Regions from separate parts of the Bacillus sp. 11B20 genome, predicted to be linked through region 1. Evidence: riboswitches for the same ligand, from Rfam matches in the RefSeq annotation. Region 1 holds a riboswitch; each other region holds the start of a gene.
The links. A riboswitch is a leader RNA that binds a small molecule or an ion and turns the genes downstream of it on or off. The one in region 1 is predicted to bind S-adenosylmethionine.

Region 2: another riboswitch for S-adenosylmethionine. It lies ahead of ACN6NB_RS05670 (methionine biosynthesis PLP-dependent protein); the one in region 1 lies ahead of mtnK (S-methyl-5-thioribose kinase).
Region 3: another riboswitch for S-adenosylmethionine. It lies ahead of ACN6NB_RS05225 (bifunctional homocysteine S-methyltransferase/methylenetetrahydrofolate reductase); the one in region 1 lies ahead of mtnK (S-methyl-5-thioribose kinase).
Region 4: another riboswitch for S-adenosylmethionine. It lies ahead of ACN6NB_RS15095 (methionine ABC transporter ATP-binding protein); the one in region 1 lies ahead of mtnK (S-methyl-5-thioribose kinase).

Annotation. Positions count from the first base shown of each region.
Region 1 covers NZ_JBLZWZ010000007.1:400,926-406,234, reverse strand. The annotation lists gene ACN6NB_RS06320 (pyridoxal phosphate-dependent aminotransferase) at 36-1,226, opposite strand; SAM riboswitch class I at 1,391-1,548, shown strand; gene mtnK (S-methyl-5-thioribose kinase) at 1,629-2,822, shown strand; gene mtnA (S-methyl-5-thioribose-1-phosphate isomerase) at 2,829-3,890, shown strand; gene ACN6NB_RS06305 (hypothetical protein) at 3,915-4,052, opposite strand; gene ACN6NB_RS06300 (methylated-DNA--[protein]-cysteine S-methyltransferase) at 4,142-4,633, opposite strand; gene ACN6NB_RS06295 (PAS domain-containing sensor histidine kinase) at 4,635-5,309, opposite strand, start outside.
Region 2 covers NZ_JBLZWZ010000007.1:284,915-290,223, reverse strand. The annotation lists gene ACN6NB_RS05685 (hypothetical protein) at 411-806, shown strand; tRNA gene ACN6NB_RS05680 (tRNA-Val) at 920-992, opposite strand; gene metC (cystathionine beta-lyase) at 1,125-2,303, opposite strand; gene ACN6NB_RS05670 (methionine biosynthesis PLP-dependent protein) at 2,300-3,418, opposite strand; SAM riboswitch class I at 3,497-3,618, opposite strand; gene ACN6NB_RS05665 (alpha/beta hydrolase) at 3,840-4,580, shown strand; gene ACN6NB_RS05660 (YjcG family protein) at 4,633-5,148, shown strand; gene ACN6NB_RS05655 (GNAT family N-acetyltransferase) at 5,155-5,309, shown strand, end outside.
Region 3 covers NZ_JBLZWZ010000007.1:205,875-211,183, forward strand. The annotation lists gene metH (methionine synthase) at 1-307, opposite strand, end outside; gene ACN6NB_RS05225 (bifunctional homocysteine S-methyltransferase/methylenetetrahydrofolate reductase) at 291-2,132, opposite strand; SAM riboswitch class I at 2,211-2,329, opposite strand; gene ACN6NB_RS05230 (YajQ family cyclic di-GMP-binding protein) at 2,411-2,902, opposite strand; gene ACN6NB_RS05235 (CvfB family protein) at 3,140-3,988, shown strand; gene ACN6NB_RS05240 (BMP family lipoprotein) at 4,331-5,308, shown strand; gene ACN6NB_RS05245 (methyl-accepting chemotaxis protein) at 5,305-5,309, shown strand, end outside.
Region 4 covers NZ_JBLZWZ010000009.1:178,178-183,486, reverse strand. The annotation lists gene ACN6NB_RS15110 (toprim domain-containing protein) at 121-465, shown strand; gene ACN6NB_RS15105 (thioredoxin family protein) at 479-781, shown strand; gene ACN6NB_RS15100 (SCP2 sterol-binding domain-containing protein) at 902-1,243, shown strand; SAM riboswitch class I at 1,346-1,454, shown strand; gene ACN6NB_RS15095 (methionine ABC transporter ATP-binding protein) at 1,609-2,634, shown strand; gene ACN6NB_RS15090 (methionine ABC transporter permease) at 2,627-3,295, shown strand; gene metQ (methionine ABC transporter substrate-binding lipoprotein MetQ) at 3,310-4,131, shown strand; gene ACN6NB_RS15080 (carboxymuconolactone decarboxylase family protein) at 4,235-4,603, shown strand; gene ACN6NB_RS15075 (YuzK family famiily protein) at 4,819-4,953, shown strand; gene sufC (Fe-S cluster assembly ATPase SufC) at 5,167-5,309, shown strand, end outside.

The sequences.
Region 1 (5,309 bases):
TTCTTAAATATTGCCTGAATTATCGCACCATTTTTTTATGTTGTCAATGGCTTTTTTTCAAACAGCTTCAAGGCAGCGATGCGCTGAGCAGCTTCTTGTAACCGCTCCTCGCTTGTTAGAAGCCCTACTCTCACGTACCCTTCACCGTGAGCACCAAAGCCATTACCTGGCGCTACAACAACATGCGCTTTTTCTAATAATAAATCAGAAAAGGCTTCAGATGTATATCCTTCTGGCACCTTTAACCAAGCAAAAAATGATCCCTTTGGAGCACTGACTTCCCAGCCAATTTCTTTGCAGGCAGCTATCCACACATTCCGTCTTTTCTCATATCGGTCATTTTGCACCCGTACGCACGTTTGATCGCTTAATAGGGCTTCCGCTGCTGCATCCTGCGTGGCTTTAAACAACGAGACAAACAAATGATCCTGATAAAGCTCAATCGCTTCAATAACAGACGGATTACCTGCTGCAAATCCTACTCTCCACCCTGCCATATTGTACGTTTTAGACAATGTGTAAATTTCTATTCCCGTCTCTTTCGCTCCATCTACTTGCAGAAAGCTGATCGGCTTTTCTCCATCAAATCCAATGCCGCCATATGCAAAATCATGAACAACACAAAGCTTGTGATCTTTCGCAAATGTCACGGTTTCTTCAAAAAATGAACGGCTTGCCGTAGCCCCCGTCGGATTGTTGGGGTAATTTAAGTACATTAATTTCGCCTTTTTCTTATCATCCTCAGGCAGCAAATCGTAGTCAGGTAAAAAATCATTTTTTTCAAGAAGTGGCATGGTCACCATATGAGCTCCAGCAAGTACAGCACCTGACCAATAATCAGGATAACCTGGGTCAGGGACGAGAAGCGTATCACCCGGATTCAGCAGGCATTGAGGCAGCTCAACAAGCCCTGCTTTCCCGCCAAATAAAATCGCAATTTCCGTCTTTGGATCAAGCGTAACGCCATATTCTCTTTCATAAAAAGCGGCAGCGGCCTTTTTTAATTTCGCTGTTCCACGGAATGAGGAGTATTGATGATTTTCAGGTTTTGCTACCGCTTCCTGCATGGCTTTTACAATGTGCGGAGGAGTTGGCTGATCAGGATTTCCCTGCCCCAAATTAATGATATCTGCCCCTTCCTGCACTTTTTTCTGCACCTTTTGGACAAGGGACGCAAAAAATTGTTTCGGTAATTGTTTCAACACATCTGATTGCTGGAATTCCATTTCTTCACCTTCTATTCAAGTTACGTAACAATACAATCACTGTAATGGATTGTTTTATGAATTGTAAAGCAATTTTGAAAAAAGATTGACATGTAAAGCGCAGCTCTGATAATATCTTGAATTAAGAAATGCAAACAGACACGAAACAATTACATATTGATTTCTCTTATCGAGAGTTGGGCGAGGGATTTGGCCTTTTGACCCCAACAGCAACCGACCGTTAATACCACTGTGAAGTGGGGCGCAGCAAGTAACGCGCCAAGACAATTGTCTTATAGGGCACGGTGCTAATTCCATCAGACGTATGTGCTGAGAGATAAGAGAGGCTTTGAGCATACACACCATCAAGCCTCTTTCTCTCAGGAGAAAGAGGCTTTTTTATATGATTTGGAGGGGAAGCAATTGGTTACACTTACGGCATCATATGAAGAACTAACAGAAAGCTCGGCAGTTGCACTCGCAATTAGACTTGGCTTAATCCAAGAAAGCAGTCATTTGACTTGTACTGAAATCGGCGACGGGAATTTAAATTACGTCTTTCATATTTATGATCACAAACAAGAAAAAGGATTGATCATCAAGCAGGCGCTGCCTTATGCAAAGGTGGTTGGTGAGAGCTGGCCTCTTACATTAGACCGGGCAAGAATTGAAAGTGCTGCCCTGATCAAACAGTCAGAATATGCTCCGCATCTCGTACCAGCGGTCTATTACTCGGATACAGCTCTTGCAGTGACAGCCATGGAGGATCTCTCACACTTAGAAATCGTCAGAAAAGGGCTAATTGCCGGAAAACAATATCCGCATTTATCTGATCATGTTGGAGAATTTTTAGGAAAAACACTTTTTTACACATCTGACTTTGCGACAAATCCTAAAATCAAAAAACAATTTGTGAAGCAATTTACGAACCCTGACCTGTGTGATATCACAGAAAAACTTGTCTTCACAGACCCTTTCTTTGATAGTGAAACAAATGACTTCGAAGAAGAATTAAGAGAATCAGCAGAAGCGCTTTGGGCAGATCTTGAAGTGCAGGCCAAAGCAGCAGAATTGAAGCGTATCTTCCTGACATCAGCTGAAACATTGGTTCATGGAGATCTTCATACAGGCAGTATTTTTGCAAATGAGACTGAAACGAAAATCATTGATCCAGAATTCGCGTTTTACGGTCCCTTTGGATTCGATATCGGCCACTTTATCGCCAATCTGTTCCTGAATGCTTTATCTCGCGAGAATGAACACGAGCAGCAGCACCTTTTTGACCATGTCGTCAATGTATGGGCAACATTCAAAGAAGTGTTCACAAAAGCTTGGAAAGAGGACAGCATTGAAGCATTTAGTGTATCGGACAGCTTTTTAGAAACAACGTTTGACCGGATTTTAAAAGAAGCGACAGGCTTTGCCGGCTGTGAGCTTGTCCGCCGAACAATTGGCCTTGCTCATGCCGCTGATCTTGATGCGATTCCATCACCAACTAGACGGATTCAACAGAAAAAAGCAGCACTGACACTTGGAAAAACATTTATCAAACAATATCATGCAGTGGAAACAGCGTCTGACCTCGTCGCATTATTCCAGCCATCTGTAAAGGAGTGACGGGTTTTGTCAAAAGAATTTGAAGTCCCCCGTTCTGTCGAATGGGAAGAAAACCGTATTCACATTTTAAATCAGCAAAAATTACCGACCGAAACCGTCTTTGAGCATTTATATACGAAAGAAGATGTGTATGATGCAATTGTGACATTAAAAGTACGCGGAGCCCCTGCGATTGGCATTACAGCAGCATTTGGACTGGCACTTAGTGCGCAAGCCATTGAGACAGAAGAAATCGATGTTTTTAAACAAGAAGTGATTCGAATCAAAGAATATTTAAACAGTGCTCGTCCAACTGCTGTGAACCTCGCCTGGGCATTAGACCGGCTGCTGCAGCGCATTCAGCGTGCAGCATCAGTAAATGCAGCTAAAACAGATCTTGTCCATGAAGCCATTCAAATTCAAATTGAAGATGAAGAAATATGCAGACAAATCGGTCAAAATGCACTTCAGCTCTTTAAATCAGGTGACCGTATCATGACCATTTGTAATGCAGGCTCCATTGCAACGAGCCGGTACGGAACAGCCCTTGCTCCCTTTTATTTAGCCAAAAAGAAAAATCTTGACCTTCACATTTATGCATGTGAAACACGCCCTGTTCTTCAAGGCGCTCGTCTGACAACATGGGAGCTCATGCAAGGCGGCGTGGATGTGACACTCATTACAGATAACATGGCCGCCCATACGATGAAAGAAAAGCAAATTTCTGCTGTCATTGTTGGAGCTGACCGTATCGCTCGTAATGGAGATACAGCGAATAAGATTGGAACGTTAGGTCTTGCCGTTCTAGCCAAGCATTTTCACATTCCGTTTTTTGTAGCAGCACCGCTTTCCACTTTTGATGTATCCACCCATGACGGGTCAGATATCCCAATTGAAGAGCGCGACCCGCTGGAAGTAAAGGAATTAAACGGTGTCCCCATTGCACCGCCCGATGTTCAAGTATTCAATCCCGCCTTTGATGTCACTCCTCATCATCTCATTTCAGGCATCATTACAGAAAAGGGAATTATCACATCGAACTATGCAGAAGAGATTGATGCTCTTTTCGCCGAAAGCATCTCCCAATGATCGCAAAAAAGCGCCGTGTTCTTGTCATTTAAGAGCACCGCGCTTTTTTGTTTCTTGATTCGTTTTTGTTAAGATTTCTTCTTTCTGTTCTTCCGTCAAAACGTTCATTTTGACACATAGTGACGTAACTGCATACACTTTACCTTTTTTGCCCCAAAACATGCCAGCGCCCTCCTTTTTCCCTCAACCAACTTTTTTAGCTTAATAAAAGGATATGTTGCTCAGGAAAAATTCGGAACAGGTCAATCGATTTATTTTTGAACAAATGGGATGCCTTCTAATTCAAGGAGGACCGCTTTCATGTCTGTCTTCGATCCTGCATAGCCCGTCAGAGACCGGTCTTTTCCAATCACCCTGTGACACGGAATAAAAATAGGTAATGCATTTCGTCTGTTAGCTTGTCCGATGGCTCTTACAGCCTTGGGATTGCCTATCGCCTCTGCAATGTCTGCATAGCTTTTTGATTCACCATATGGAATGGCCGACAATGCTCCCCACACCTGCTCTTGGAACGGAGAACCTGTTTGCTTGAGCGGGAGATCGAATACTTGACGCTCTCCCTTGAAATATTCATCCAGCTGCTTTTTCGCTTCTTGTAAGACAGGCGTATCTGCTTGCTTTAAATTCACTGCCTGCTTTTTTGCTAAAAACGGCTCATCATCAAACATCACCTCGATGATGGCATCGTCCTTTTCTAGTATGTATAATGCCCCAATGGGTGCGTGATAGACGGTATAATACACGTTACTGCTCTCCTTCTTGTTTCTGCTGCCTTAGTGGCAGCGTGAGATGGAAGACGGTTCCTACGCCTTCCTCACTTTCTACCTCAATGGTTCCTTGATGCTCTTCAATAATTTTATAACTAACCATTAACCCAAGTCCAGTTCCTCTTTCTTTCGTTGTATAAAAAGGCTCACCTAGACGCTTTAGCTTATCCTCCGCCATTCCGCAGCCTTCATCACGCAAGGAAATGACAATATGCTCCTCGCCCTTTCGCTGAATGCTCACATAGACATTTCCTTTGCGCGGCATGACTTCAATTGCATTTTTTAAAATGTTAATAAAGACTTGCTTTAATTGGTTTTGTTCACAATAAATGAGTGGAATCTCATCCAGCACATTGAGATGCATTTGAACATTGCCAAGATTCGCCTGTGCGTGCAGAAGATCCATCGTGTCTTTCACAATTTGCACCACATTTTTTTCTTCATATACAATGGCTTGCGGTTTCGCTAAAATCAAAAATTCAGTGATGATGGATTCTATTCTTTTCAGCTCTGATGTGATGACATTAAAATAGAGCGAATACTCCCCTTCAATATTTCCTTTTAATAGCTGAATGAAGCCTTTTAATGCTGTCATCGGGTTTCTAATTTCATGAGCAATTCCAGCAGCAAGCTCTCCGACCACATGAAGGGT
Region 2 (5,309 bases), 120 kb from region 1:
CAGACAAATATTGAATGTATTGATGCAGATACCCCATCCCAAACAGGTGGGGTACATCTATTCAAAAAAGAGCAGGACATGCTAGTGCTAAAACAACCTCAGGTATTTATAGTCATGTCACAAACAAATTAGAATTTAACACTGCAGAACACTAGGCAAGGGTTTCAACGATGATTCCGACTGGCTCGAACCAGCGACCTCTATCCTGAAAATGTGGATTACTCTACCTTTTTAAGGGAGGATTTAATTGTTTTTCTAAATTAATCTCTCCCATCTTAGATAATGAACTATAAATTCTTTATGATATAATTCAATATCAGTTTAAAAATGCCTTTTTTGAACTTTAACAGACGATCCAAATTACATCACAAAAAGCTTTTATAAAACGTATTTTTAGGAGGTTAACATTAGTGGACAGTTCCCTCAATGAAATAAAGCTTATCATTCCAACAGGATGTGACAATGCTCCTAGGAAGCAAATAGTCATTGATTTTACAGTAGCTATATTAACGCGGCAGACTGAAGTTATTAAGGAATATGCGGATGAATCTATTATCTGGTATCAGTTAAAGGATAATACAAAGCTTGAAGGACGAAATGCCTTAATCTCCACTTTGTACAAAGAGGACAGAGAAATCGTTAGCGAACTTGAAATTTGCCAAGTAATCACACACGGGAAATTTGCTTCAATAAATGGTGTGATGTTACTAGCGAATGGTTTAAAAATTGATTTCTGTGATGTATATATTTTTAGTAGTGCTGCAAAGTCTGGAAAGATAAAGGAAATAAAATCATATAGGATTTAAAAGTTACTGATCCATTTATTAGGTGACTCAAAAGGCGTTGCGATACAAATTTCATACGTTTTCATGAAGAAAGATAAAAACAAAAAACCCTTGCTACGCAAGGGTTTCAACGATGATTCCGACTGGGCTCGAACCAGCGACCTCTACCCTGTCAAGGTAGCGCTCTCCCAGCTGAGCTACGGAATCGGGTTATGTATCAGTTCTGGGCTTTCTGTTACTGACAGTCTCTATTATATAACCATAATAATAAAGCGTCAATGGTTTTGTTTAAAAAAGATCAAAAAGCCGGCGGCTGTGCCGGCTTTTTTCTCTCCTTCTTTATGATTGGTTCACAAGAACAGGCTTTAGTTGATCCAGTGCTTGTTTGAAGTCACGTTTGAGGTCTTCTCCGTTTTCAACTCCGACACTTAAACGAAGCAGCCCATCTGTAATCCCTCTTTTTTCTCTTTCTTCTTTTGGCATAGCTGCATGTGACATTTTGGCTGGATATGACAAAATCGATTCGACGGCGCCGAGGCTGACGGCGAATACAGGTAATGTGACGGCATCCACCAATTCTTTGACTGCCGCTTGGTTTTCTAGTTCAAATGAGAGAACAGCCCCTGCTCCGCTCGCTTGCTTTCGCTGAATATCTGCACCCGGGTGATCATCTAAGCCTGGGTAGTATACTTTTTTGACCGCAGGATGTTCTTTAAGAAATGAAGCTAGCTCGAAGGCCGTTTGACTAGCTTTTTCTAATCTGACCTGAAGGGTTTTTAACCCTCTTAAAACGAGCCAGCAATCCTGCACGCCAAGGACCGCACCGAAGGAGTTTTGCAGTGAATAGAGTTCCTCTCCCAGCTTCTCATCTTTTACCACGGCTAAGCCTGACAGCACATCACTGTGGCCGCTTAAAAATTTCGTTGCGCTGTGCAGAACAACATCCACACCAAGGTCCAGCGGACGCTGAAGCGCAGGCGTTAAAAACGTATTATCTAAGAATGTCAAACAGTCATGCTCTTTCGCAATCTGTACGACACCTTCAATATCTGTAATGCCTAGTGTTGGATTTGACGGTGTTTCCATGTAAATGACCTTTGTATTCGATTGAATGCCTCTTTTGACTTCATTCAAATCCGTCATATCCACGAAGGTATGCTCAATTCCAAATCTCGACAGAACTTGGGTGATCATTCGGAAAGTCCCGCCGTACACATCTCTTGTGACAAGGACGTGATCTCCCTTTGATAATAGAAGAAAAGCGGTTGAAATAGCAGCCATGCCTGATGCAAAGGCAAGCCCTCTCGTTCCTCCTTCCAGCGCCGCAATCGTATCCTCTAATGCTTGACGTGTAGGAGTTCCCGATCTCGAGTAGTCATATTGGCCAAATTCATCGAAGCTGCTTTGATGAAAGGTGGATGCATGCTGAATCGGTACACTGACTGCACCTGTTGAACGGTCTGTTTTAAACGCATTATGAACGAGTTGTGTTTCGAGTGTCCAATCATGTGTGGTCATTTGGCGTGTACCTCCTCTTTTACTTGTGATAGTGCCTGTTTCAGGTCTGCTTTCAGGTCATCTACATGCTCGATGCCAACAGAGAAACGGAGCAGCTTGTTACATACACCGTTTGCAATGCGAATTTCTTCTGGGATATCCATGTGCGTTTGCGTTGCAGGATACGTAATGAAGCTTTCGACTCCGCCAAGGCTTTCAGCAAAACAAATCGTTTTTAGCTGCTTTAAAAATGGATTGACCCAGTCCTCTTTAGCTACTCGAAATGACAGCATGCCTCCCTTTCCTGGATAAAGCACATCTTGAATTTCTGGCTGTTTCTTTAAAAACTCAGCCAGCTCCTTCGCATTTGCCTCGTGCTGGCGCATTCTAAGAGCCAGTGTTTTCATTCCTCTCATTAAAAGCCATGAGTCAAATGGTGATAGAACCGCTCCAATCGCGTTTTGATGCTGGAACATGTCTTCAGACAGCTGCTCTCCTTTTGTCACGACAAGCCCTGCAAGAACATCATTATGTCCGCCTAAATATTTGGTTGCGCTATGAATGACAATGTCCGCTCCAAGCGTAATCGGCTTTTGCAAGACTGGTGTGTAAAAAGTATTATCGACAATCACCAAAGCGCCATGTTCTTTTGCAATCTTCGCTATTTTTTGAATATCTGCTTCCTGCATCAGTGGATTTGTCGGTGTTTCAATAAAGACCGCTTTTGTGTTTGGCGTGATTTTAGAGCGTAAACAGTCTTCATCTGCAAAATCATCATAAAGAAAACGTAAGCCGTACTTTTTCCATTCGTTTTCAAACAAACGGTATGTACCGCCATATAGGTCTGATGAGACGATGAGTTCATCTCCGCTTTCAAATAGAGCCATGATCGTTTGAATCGCAGCCATTCCCGAACTGAAGGCAAAACCGGCCGTCCCTTCTTCGAGTGAAGCAATTGCATCCTCTACGAGCTGTCTTGTTGGGTTTTTCGTTCGAATATAATCAAATCCTGTAGATTCCCCTATACCTCTATGTCTGTATGCTGTCGAAAGGTAAACGGGAGGACTGACAGTGCCAGTCACCTCTTCGCTACGGTTTCCAATCTGCGCTAATTTCGTTTCCACATGTTCTGTCATTTGACACCATCCTAAGTAAAAATCTGATTTCAAAACAGAAAACCCCTTCTTCATAAGAAGAAGGGGTTTAATCGCTTCCTCTTATCTTCCAAGCAAAAAAGCTGCTTGCTGGATTTAGCACCTTGGTACATCACATGTAGTGATGCATACCGGTTGCTGAGGTTTCAAAGGGCCAGTCCCTCCACCTCTCACGATAAGAATGTGTTGTCTGTCTGTTCTAATTCTTAATACTGTAACCCATTAAATCTCATTTTTCAAGGGGAAATGTCATGATTAATTAAAATTTTCTGTATTTTATAACAGAATCGATGTTATACGGTTTGATTGCATGTTAGCATATAGGAACAACGCTGTTTTTCGTGTTACAATGAATGGAAACGTTTCACTTTATGATGAATTTGGTTAGCTGGAGGAATGGATTATGGTGAAGAAAACAGGAATCATTCAAGAAGAAACCTTACAGTCAAAAGAACTTGGGGCGGACATGACCATTTTGATCTATTTGCCAGTCAATTACTCCCCCCTTTATACATATCATGTCATCATTGCCCAGGATGGTCATGATTATTTCCGCCTAGGCAAAATAGGCAGACAGGCAGAAGAATTGATGCAGAACAAAGAAATGGAACGCTCGATTATCATTGGTGTCCCTTATGAAAATGTTACGGAAAGACGGAACACGTATCATCCAGACGGCACAAAGTTTGAAGCGTATAAACGCTTTTTAGCCAATGAACTGGTTCCTTATATTGATGAACACTATCCAACCTATCAAATTGGATCAGGACGTACGTTTATTGGTGATTCACTTGGTGCGACGATTTCCCTCATGACAGCCATTGATTATCCTTCTTTATTTGGCGGGCTGATTTTGCAGTCCCCTTACGTTGACGAGTCGGTTCTAGAAGCCGTCAAACAGTCGACAGCCCTTTCTCATTATGCGATTATCCATCAAATTGGGCTGGAGGAAACCGCTGTGAAAACAACAGATGGCCAGGTGCTTGATTTTGTTCAGCCGAATGATGATTTAAAGGCCCTTCTTGAACAATCTGGAGCGGATTATTTATTTGAGACATTCGAAGGGGATCATAAATGGACGTTTTGGCAGCCGCTCATTGCGCCTTCGTTAAAAAGAATGCTCCCATATTCGTTAATCAACTGAATTTTGTTATAATAAACAATAATAAATACTTTCTTATTCAGGAGGGAACATGATGAAATACGGAGTTGTTATATTTCCATCAAAAAAATTGCAAGATATTGCGAACTCTTACCGGAAGCGTTATGATCCGAACTATGCACTCATACCGCCTCATTTAACATTAAGAACACCTTTTGAATTAACGGATCTAGAAGCGGCTGAGGTCGTCTCAACGTTAAGAGATTATGCAAAAAATGCTTCTCCTATTACGTTACGTATTAAAAAATTCAGTTCATTCGCTCCTGTAAACAACGTCATTTATATGAAAGTAGAACCGAACGAGGACATCATGGCGCTCAATGAAAGATTGTACGCAGAGCCACTGGCTGGTACACCTGAATATGCCTTTGTTCCGCATGTCACAGTGGCTCAAAAACTATCAGATGATGAGCATTCAGACGTACTTGGCACATTAAAGCTGAGAAAGATTGACCATGAAGAAACAGTGGATCGCTTCCACCTTTTATATCAATTAGAAAACGGATCTTGGACCGTCTATGAAACATTTATTTTAGGAGAAGAGGGTTAAAGACATTTGAAAACAGTCATCGCAACAGAACAAACACAACGAGAAGATGCATATTACGTTCGAAAAGAAGTATTCGTCAAAGAACAAGAAGTTCCAGTAGAGATCGAAATAGATGAACTAGAGGACAAAGCCACCCATTTTGTCATTTACAATGATGACAA
Region 3 (5,309 bases), 200 kb from region 1:
CAGCCTTTGCCAGCTGTGCAGCTCGAACATTGAGTTCATAGGCAAGGTGGCCAAGCCCATATTCATCAAGAACGAGCTTTGTCGCGCCGAACGTATTTGTTTCAATGAGATCGGCACTTGCTTCGAGGTACTCCCTATGGATCGCACGGATGATGTGAGGGGCTGTCACATTCAAATACTCGTTACAGCCCTCATACTCTTCTCCGCCAAATTCCTCTGCTGTCAGGTTGGCGTTTTGAATCATTGTGCCCATTGCACCATCAAGGACGAGGATGCGTTTTTTGAGCTGTTCAGTGATAGTTGACATGGATGTTAGACTCCTTTTCTTTCTGATGGATGTAGGTGGTCAGTTCTGCTGTTAAATCTGATCGAAGGAAAGGAGTAATTAAATAAATGCCATTAAACAATTCGCAGGCTGTATCTAATAAAGAGCGGGCAATCGCTAAACCTTCTGCTCGCTGCTTTTCTTTATCCTCGCCAGCCTTAGCCATAATGTCACGAATAGAATCAGATAATTTGATGCCGGGAATTTCGTGATGAATAAACTCTGCATTTCGGCTGCTTGTTAACGGCATAATGCCGATGTAAATTGGTTTATCCAAGTGGCGGCTTTCCTCATGAATTTTCACAAGCTGTTCTTCAGAATAAACAGGCTGTGAAATAAAATAATCAGCGCCGTATTCGATTTTTTTCTCAAGACGTTTGACCGCTTTATCTATATGACGCACATTTGGGTTAAACGCGCCAGCCACTGAAAAATTGGTCTTTTTGCCAAGAGGCTTTCCTGAGAAAGAAAGGCCTTCATTAAATTGTTTGATGAGACGAATCAAATCAAAGGAGGTTAAATCATAGACAGATGTTGCACCTGGGAAGTCTCCAATTTTAGATGGATCGCCTGTGATCGCTAAAATATCGGTTAATCCAAGGGTGTCGAGCCCCATTAAATGGGATTGTAGCCCAATCAAATTACGGTCGCGGCATGTGATATGAACAAGAGAACGCATATCAAGCTGCTGCTTTAATAATGCGCCGCAAGCGACATTGCTAATGCGCGGAGTCGCAAGAGAATTATCGGCTAACGTTAACGCATCAATGCCAGCATTCTTTAATTCATTTGCAGCAACGAGAAATTTTTCGAAGTTCAGCTTCTTCGGTGGATCGAGCTCTACGATAATCGATCGTTTTTTCACAGCCAGCTCATCAAGACCTGGTTCAGTGCGCTGATCTTGGATGGAAATGATTTCTTCTTTTAACACCTTCACTTCTTTTTCAGTAATCGGTGCTAAATCTTTGACCGCTTCAGCCATTGTGCTAATATGTTGAGGTGTTGTTCCACAGCAGCCTCCGATAATGCGTGCGCCCTGATTTCTAAATTCAAGTGCACTTTTTCGGAAATAATCGTTATCAGTATCATAGACGAGTCTGCCTTCTTCAAGAGAGGGGAGACTACTGTTAGGATAGACAGATAAATGCGAATTTTCTAAAAGTGGAACGCCTTCGAGTGCCTGAATCATGTGATAAGGGCCCAGCCTGCAGTTGATGCCGACGACATCTGCACCAAGAGATGATAACTCAGATAAACCATCCTTCAGCGGGGTACCATCCTGCAAAACGCCTTGTTCATGCATAGAGACATTCATGACAATCGGAAGAGTCGTTTCTTTGCGAGCAATTTGGAGAACAGCCTTCGCTTCTTCTATGTCATAATACGTTTCAAGCAATAATCCGTCAGGCTCTTCATTTAATAGGATGTACAGCTGCTCTCTAAAACTTCGTTTGATTTCTTCTATAGAGTAGGCATTTTTGTTAAACGTTCGAATGCCGCCAATTGTTCCGAGAACATAAGCAGAGCCAGCGGCTGCTTTTGCAATTTGTACCGCTTTTGTATTGATGCGTTTCATTTCTTCCTCTAAGCCGTAGCGGGATAGTTTAATATAATTCGCACCGTATGTGTTCGTTTGGATGATGTCAGCGCCTGCCTGCACATAAGCTTCGTGCACGCGTTTCACTTCATCCTCTTTCGATAAATTTAATTCTTCAAAACAGCGGTCAATGCCGTAAGAGTATAAAAGTGTTCCCATCGCTCCGTCAGCTATCAGTACGCGATTTTGTAAGTCTTGTAATAGGCCCATTGTATTCCTCCTTATTTCTATGTAACAAAAAAAGCCTTCTGATAAGAAGAAGACTTTTTGGCTGTATCGTAATTCTTCTCCTTATCTTCCAAGCAGTTGCTTGCTGGATTTAGCACCTTGGTCATAGAAAATAGATTTCTACTACACCGGTTGCTGAGGCTTCACAGGGCCAGTCCCTCTGCCTCTCTTGATAAGAAAGCAATATGAACATGTCAATGAATTGAACTTCCATCAACTGTAACGAAAAATGCAAAAATAATCAATGGAAAATTTGAAATTTATCGAAAATTTATAAATTGGACATCGATCGGCAAATCAGCCTTACGCATAAGAGAAATAACCTCTTGTAAATCATCTTTATTTTTCCCTGTCACACGCACTTGGTCATCCTGAAATTGTGATTTCACTTTGATGCCAGACTGCTTGATGAGTGCGTTGATCTTTTTAGCGTTGTCTTGATCAATCCCGCTGATCAGCTTCGCACGCTGGCGTACTGTACCGCCAAGAGCATGCTCGGTTTTTCCGTAATCGATGTTTTTAGTTGGCACATTTCGTTTGATAAGCTTTGTCACAAGTACATCTTTTAGCTGCTCAAGCTTGAAGTCATCATCAGAAATGAGAACAAGTTCTTCTTTTTCGAGAGAAATGTCACTTTTACTTCCTTTAAAATCATAACGGTTTTTAATTTCTTTCAGCGCTGCTTGAACAGCGTTTTGCACCTCAGGCAGTTCGACTTTCGATACAATGTCAAATGAGCTTTCTTTTGCCATCACACATGACCTCCAAGTATTGATATTGCGTCTATTTTATCATGCCAATAGGCGAAGAAGAAACTTTATCGAAGAGATGAGGCAAAGAGTTCAGCCGGCTGCGGTATAAATCGTGACCAGTTTGTCCACTTTAGCTAACAGAACTAGAGATGTTCATGCGGGGAGAAGTATAGTAGAATAAAGTGAATCAAAAGATGAACGAACGCTCTTTTATGGGCAGATAGGAAGGAAGAGAACATGAGACCAGGTGAGCAACTGACCTTGCAAATAGAGAACGAAATGGAATACGGCTACTTTTTGACAGATGGTGAAGATTCGGTTCTCCTGCACCGCAGTGAAATGACAGAGGATCTTGATGACCGAGATGAAGTAGAGGTCTATTTATATGTAGATCATGAAGAAAGACTCGCTGCCACAATGAAAATCCCTACAATTAACGCACATACATATGGCTGGGTACAAGTTGTAGACGTGGTAGAAGACATGGGTGCATTTGTCGATGTTGGACTATCAAAGGATGCACTTGTTGCAACAGAACACCTCCCGCCATTTGAGGAAGCATGGCCGAAAAAAGGAGACAAACTCTACTGTATGCTGAAAGTCACAAGTTACGGCAGAATGTTCGCAAAACCAGCCACAGAAGACGTGATCAGTGAATTGTTTACTGAGGCACCAGAAACCTTAATGAACAAAGAAATCACTGGAACAATCTATCGTTTAATTGCGACAGGTTCTTTTATGCTGACAGATACAGGTGTGCGAGGGTTTATTCACCGCACGGAACGAAAAGAAGAGCCAAGACTAGGATCGACCGTTACGGGACGCGTTATTGCAGTGAAAGAGGATGGAACCGTGAACGTTTCTCTGCTTCCTAGAAAACAGGATGCATTATCTGTCGATGCAGAAGAAATTTTAACCTATATGAGAACAAGAAACGGCGCCATGCCTTACGGAGACAAAAGTGATCCAGAGGATATCCGCGAAAGATTTCAAATGAGCAAAGCCGCCTTTAAACGAGCACTAGGTCATCTGATGAAAAATGATCTCGTTTACCAAAAAGAAGGCTGGACATACGAGAAAAAGTGAGCATTTGCTCACTTCAGCGTGCAGACAAACCCTCGCATTCGGTGTCAGTCCTGCGTGCCAGTACTCACGAATGTCAAATTCGCTCCGCTCCGGTACTCGTCCCTCCTAGACTGCAAAGGTTTTCAGGTCACGCTGAAAAGAAGACAAAGTTCTAAAATAAAGTTCATTTTAGCCCTTTGTCAATGATCTAAAAGTGAGCATTTGCTCACTTTTTTATTTTTGTCTTAAATAATGGATTTTTTCTATGAAAAAAGTCATGAAAACCTTCACTATAGCATTGAAACAACGCCCCTCAAATCCGATAAAAAAGGAGTAAGGATGATAAAAGGAGTGTGTTTTTGGATGAAAGTGAAGATTTCATTGCTTCTGATGGCAGCCATGCTTATGGTGCTCGCCGCATGCGGTAATCAACAGGAGGGGTCGCCAAAATCAACTGCGAAGCATATTGGCGTTATGCTCACAGATGATGGTCTTGGTGATCAATCATTTAACGATTCATCATTTAAAGGATTAGAAAAAGCACGTGATGAGCTTGGCATTGAATTTGATTATAGAGAAATTGCAGAAACTGATACATATGAAAAAGGGCTGACAGAACTCGTAAAAGATGGTAATGATCTCATTATCGGTGTAGGTTTTAGTATGCAAGAAGACCTAGAAAAAGTCGCGAAAAAATATCCGAAGAAGCAGTTCCTTCTGATTGATGCCGTATCTGAGCTGAAAAATGTGACTTCTGTGACGTTTAAAGAAGAGGAAGGCAGCTATTTAGCAGGTGCACTTGCTGCGATGACAACAAAAAGCGATGTCATTGGATTTGTTGGCGGTGTTGATGCAGACGTCATTCATCGTTTTGAAAAAGGGTTTCAAAAAGGCGCCAAATCAGTCAATCCCAAAATCAAAATCTTATCTACCTATGCCGGTACATTTAGTGATGCAGGCAAGGGCGGTAAAATAGCCAAAGATATGATCAAAAAGAAAGCAGACGTTTTATATGCTGCAGCCGGTTATTCAGGTGTTGGTGTATTAAAAGAAGCGCAATCGCAAGGCAAATATGCCATTGGTGTTGACAGCGATCAGTATTATACTGCGGAAAAAGCGGTCATTTCATCTATGGTGAAAAAAGTCGATGAAGTGGTTTATCAATTCAGCGAACAGGTCGTCAAGAACAATCAAATTAAAAGCGGACATGTTGTCTATGACTTAAGCAATGATGGAATCGATATGGCAAAAATCCGGATCTTGAAAAATGCTGAGACACTGACCAAAAAATTAAATGGTCTGAAGCAGACGCTTCTAAAAGAAGAGGGGGGCGCATCATGAG
Region 4 (5,309 bases), on a different contig from region 1:
ACTGCAGTGAACAAAAACTGCAGTCTTTTTGATGACGAGGCGCCCAATCTTTACAACCTGAATGAAAGATTGTAATCTAAGGAAGAAGTGAATCAACGTCAAAAGGGCCGGGTGATCGTGATGAATGTCGAGATAGAAAAGGTCATCATTGTAGAAGGTAAAACAGACAAACAAAAGCTGAAAGAAGTCATAAGTGAACCTGTTACCATCATTTGCACCAATGGCACGATCAGTACATCGAAGCTGGACCAGCTTGTGGACGATTTAGTGGGGAAAGACGTTTACATATTAGCAGACAGTGACGATGCAGGCGACAAACTGCGGAAGCAATTTCGAAAAGAATTCCCTGAAGCACTTCATCTTTTTGTCGACAGAACGTACCGCGAAGTGGCCGCTTCACCGTCAGCCCACATTGCATCTATCCTATTAGCTGCAAACATTGATGTTCATTCGAAATATTTATGAGGGTGGACGTATTATGAAAGAGATTGAAGAACACGAATTCAAAGAGATAGAGGACGATTTATTTCTTTTATACTTATATACACCGTTTTGCGGAACATGCCAGCTGGCAAAGAAAATGCTGGCAGTCGTAGACGCCATGCAGCCGGATGTACCATTTTACGAAAACAATTTAAACTATTCACCAGGCTTTGCAAAAGCATTTGAGATCGAGAGTGTTCCTTGCTTTCTACTGTTTAAAAAAGGAGAATTGGTGCAAAAAGGCTATGCCTTTCACTCAGTTCCATATCTTCATGAAATGATTGAAACCGCTAAATAAAGCGGTTTTTTGTCATATTTCAAGAAATTCATTTGAAAATTTGTCGAGTTATTTATAAAGGACAAGAAGATGTTTGTAGAGAAATGTTATGTATAACCAAATGACAGGGAGGTTATACATGTGGAAAATGTGAAAGCCCATGGTAACACAGGGCAGCGTTTATTATTAAAACCGCTGCTCTCATCATCATCCTTGAAGATTACATTTGAGGCGGAAACTGACTCTTGTACATTGATTGTGGATGAACGTGGTGAAGTGAAGAAACTACCTGCAATTGAGTTATCGGATCTCATCTTTTATGGTGAGAGGAAAGAGATTCTACAATTATTAGATGGAGATATGTCCTTACAGCAGTTAATCAGCAGAGGACAAGTCAAAGTCAAAGGGTCATTCCGTGCGCTCCTTAGACTAGAGGCAGTGCTTTGGCTGACGAACGGTTTTTTTCGAAAAATGATAACGTAGTTGTTTACTTGGAAATTAGCGATTTACAGCGTTGACATATCTCAGATAGCATGATATTCTACGTTAGTAAAAACATGAACATCACATAAAACAACATATTTTCTCTTATTAAGAGAGGTGGAGGGACGTGCCCTATGAAACCCGGCAACCGTCAGCATAGCTGAAATTGGTGCCAATTCACTCAAAGCCGCAGCGCTTTGAAAGATGAGAGAAAGGCGTAATTGACATAAAAGGCCTTTCTGCTTGCGTTGCAGTTAGGTCTTTTTTACTGACCTGACGTCAGGCTAGAGTCATGACAGAAAGAAGAATAAATAACGTATGTGATGGAAACCTATAGATTCAGCAAGAAAGCAGGTGATCAGACTGTGATTCATTTACAGAATGTATCAAAAACGTATCATTCAAAAAGCGGAAATGTTGATGCCGTGAAAGACGTCAACTTGGATATTGATAAAGGTGAAATATTCGGAATTATCGGGTATAGCGGTGCAGGAAAAAGCTCGCTTATTCGCCTATTAAACGGTCTGGAGCTGCCAACAGAAGGAATTGTTGAAGTGGCAGGCAACCGGATCAATGAAGTATCGAATGCGAAACTTCGGAAAGCAAGACAAGAAATCAGCATGATCTTCCAGCACTTTAATTTACTTTGGTCAAGAACGGTGAGACAAAACATTATGTTCCCGCTTGAGATCGCAGGTGTACCGACATCGAAACGGAGAGAGCGTGCGAATGAACTGATTAAATTGGTCGGTTTAGAAGGAAAAGAAAATGCGTATCCGTCTCAGCTTAGCGGCGGGCAAAAACAGCGTGTCGGCATTGCGAGAGCATTAGCGAATGATCCAAAGGTTCTTCTATGTGACGAAGCGACATCTGCGCTAGATCCGCAAACGACCGATTCAATCCTTGAGCTTTTGGCCGATATTAATAAACGACTAGGGCTCACGATTGTGCTCATTACACACGAAATGCACGTCATTCGCAAAATTTGTCATCGCGTCGCAGTCATGGAAAATGGACGTATTGTTGAAGAAGGCGAAGTATTACGCGTCTTCAGACAGCCAAAGGAAGAAATGACGAAGCGATTTGTGAAACAGCTTGCGGAACCAGAGGAAGCGAAAGAAACAATCGAGCACGTCCTAGAGCGAGTAAAAGAAGGTCAGGTCGTACGGTTGTCCTTTATCGGTGATTCTGCCGAGCAGCCACTGATCACAGAAATCATTCGATCGTTTCATGTTGATGTGAACATCCTTCAAGGGAAGATTTCTCAAACGCAGGAAGGCGCGTTTGGAACACTCTTTATCCACATTAATGGAGAAGAGACTGAGGTAGAAAAAGCCATCGCCTATATCCAAAGCAAACAGGTTGAAATCGAGGTGATGACACATGTTTGAGAAATGGTTTCCGAACGTTGATTTAGACGTCATCTGGAGTGCAACAGGTGAAACGGTGTATATGACACTGATTTCATTGGCATTTGCCTTTGCCATTGGTATTATCCTTGGACTATTACTCTTTCTAACGAGTAAAGGCGGTCTTTGGGAAAATAAACCGATTAATGCTGTCATCGGCGCTGTCGTCAACATTTTCAGATCGATTCCTTTTATCATTTTAATTATTCTTTTACTAGGGTTCACGAAATTCTTAATGCATACGATTCTTGGTCCTAATGCAGCACTCCCTGCCCTTGTCATAGGGTCAGCTCCATTCTATGCACGTCTTGTCGAAATTGCACTGCGTGAGGTAGACAAAGGAGTCATTGAAGCAGCACGATCAATGGGAGCAAAAACGTCGACAATCATTTTCAAAGTATTACTGCCAGAATCATTGCCAGCCCTTATTTCAGGTATTACCGTAACAGCGATTGCTCTAATTGGCTCTACTGCGATTGCAGGTGCAATTGGAGCAGGCGGACTTGGTGACCTCGCCTATGTGGAAGGGTACCAATCTGGTAATACAGATGTCACACTTGTAGCCACTGTGTTTATTCTGATCATCGTCTTTATTATTCAAATAATCGGTGATTTGATTACAAATAAAATTGATAAACGTTAAGGGAGGATTTATTCATGAAGAAATTGATTCTAAGTGCACTATTTCTAGCATTTGCAGGTATTTTAGCTGCGTGCGGTTCATCTAATAACGCAAGTGAAAGCAAAACCATTACGGTTGCCGCTTCAAAAACGCCGCATGCCGAAATTCTTGAAGAAGCAAAACCACTTCTAAAAGAAAAAGGCTACGATTTAAAAGTGAAAGTACTTAGCGATTATAAAATGTACAACAAAGCGTTAGCTGAAAAAGAAGTGGATGCGAACTTTTTCCAACATATCCCTTACTTAAACGAAGAAAATAAATCAAACAAAGATTATAACCTAGTGAGTGCTGGTGCGGTTCACCTTGAGCCTTTCGGTATCTACTCTAAGAAATACAAATCAGTAAAAGATATTCCAAACGGCGGAACAATCATCATGACAAACAACGTAGCTGAACAAGGTCGTATGCTTGCCCTTCTGCAAAATGCTGGTGTCATCAAGCTTGATCCAAAGGTTGATACAATCAACGCAACAGTAAAGAACATTAAAGAAAACCCAAAGAACCTAAAATTCAAAAAAATCGCGCCTGAATTAACTGCGAAAGCTTATGAAAACAGTGAAGGCGATGCTGTATTTATCAACGTCAACTATGCGATCCAAAATAAATTGAATCCGAAAAAAGATTCAATCGAACTTGAGCAAACAAAGAACAACCCATATGCAAACATCGTTGCGGTTCGCAAAGGTGACGAAAAATCAGATAAGATCAAGGCATTAATGGAAGTTCTTCATTCTGATAAAATCAAAGAATTCATCGACAAAAAATATGACGGTGCAGTATTGCCTGTATCTGAATAACAACATTTCGACCTCGCTTCTTTCAAAGCGAGGTTTTTTGTGTATTTTTTCAAATCTCGCTCATAATAAAAACGTACAAATGACCTGAAGGGATGGAATCAAAATGAATGAACAGCATATGAGCGGATCCATGCAGCAATCACTGACTGATTATAAAACCGCAATGGGTGAATTCCAGAAGAAAATGCCGGTGTTTGGAAAGAAATTTAATGAATTTACGGAGCAGTGCTTTCAAAGCGATTCATTAACGCAAAAGGAAAAACAAATGATTGCCCTCGGCATCAGTATTCATGCACAGGATGAATACTGCATGATTTATCATACAAAGGGAGCGCTCGATCAAGGGGCGACAGAAGAGAATCTGCTAGAGGTTGTGAGCGTGGCGGCAGCTTTTGGCGGCGGGGCAGCACTAAGCCAAGGAATCACTGTCGTTCAGCAATGTATTGATGAATTTGGAGGACAGACGCATTAAAAGAAGGAAAACAAGGTATTTTTCCATATCAAGGAGTTGAGTACTTCTCAACCGAATGTGTGAGAAAATATGACGTCATAGAGCGTCATATCCCTTTTGAGTGAAGCCGCATACGTTTGCTACAATAAAGCTACACTCAAGGAAGGGAATGGTTTATTATTTGTTCGGACCATAGTACACTGGGATTGGATTATACCGCCGAGATGGAAAAGGCCATGCATCAAGCTCATGGCATGAGCTATGCAGAGTACGAAAGAGACCATGACTTAAGGATGAAAGTGGAATATAAACGAGAGCAGTCCTATCGAGATGAGAAAAGACAGCTCGCAAAAATGAATATAAGAGGCTAATAATAGCTGAGGGGCGGGGAGAACAGTTTCCCGCCCTTTCTTTATGAAAACAGTCTTTTCGACATAAATCCTTTTATCTACCTGCTTTTTTTGTTAGAATTTTGAGAGCATCCTCTCACGCTTATCGTGAATGTGTTGTATTCAGTTTTAATTTGTTATAAAATTAGAATGAGAATAAATTGAGAATAATGATTATTTTGGAGGTATCGATATATGACTGCTTCGACATTAACAATTAAGGACTTGCACGTTGAGATTGAAGGGAAAGAAATCTTAAAGGGTGTAAACCTCGAGATAAAAGGTGGAGAATTCCACGCAGTAATGGGACCAAACGGAACAGGTAAATCTACTTTATC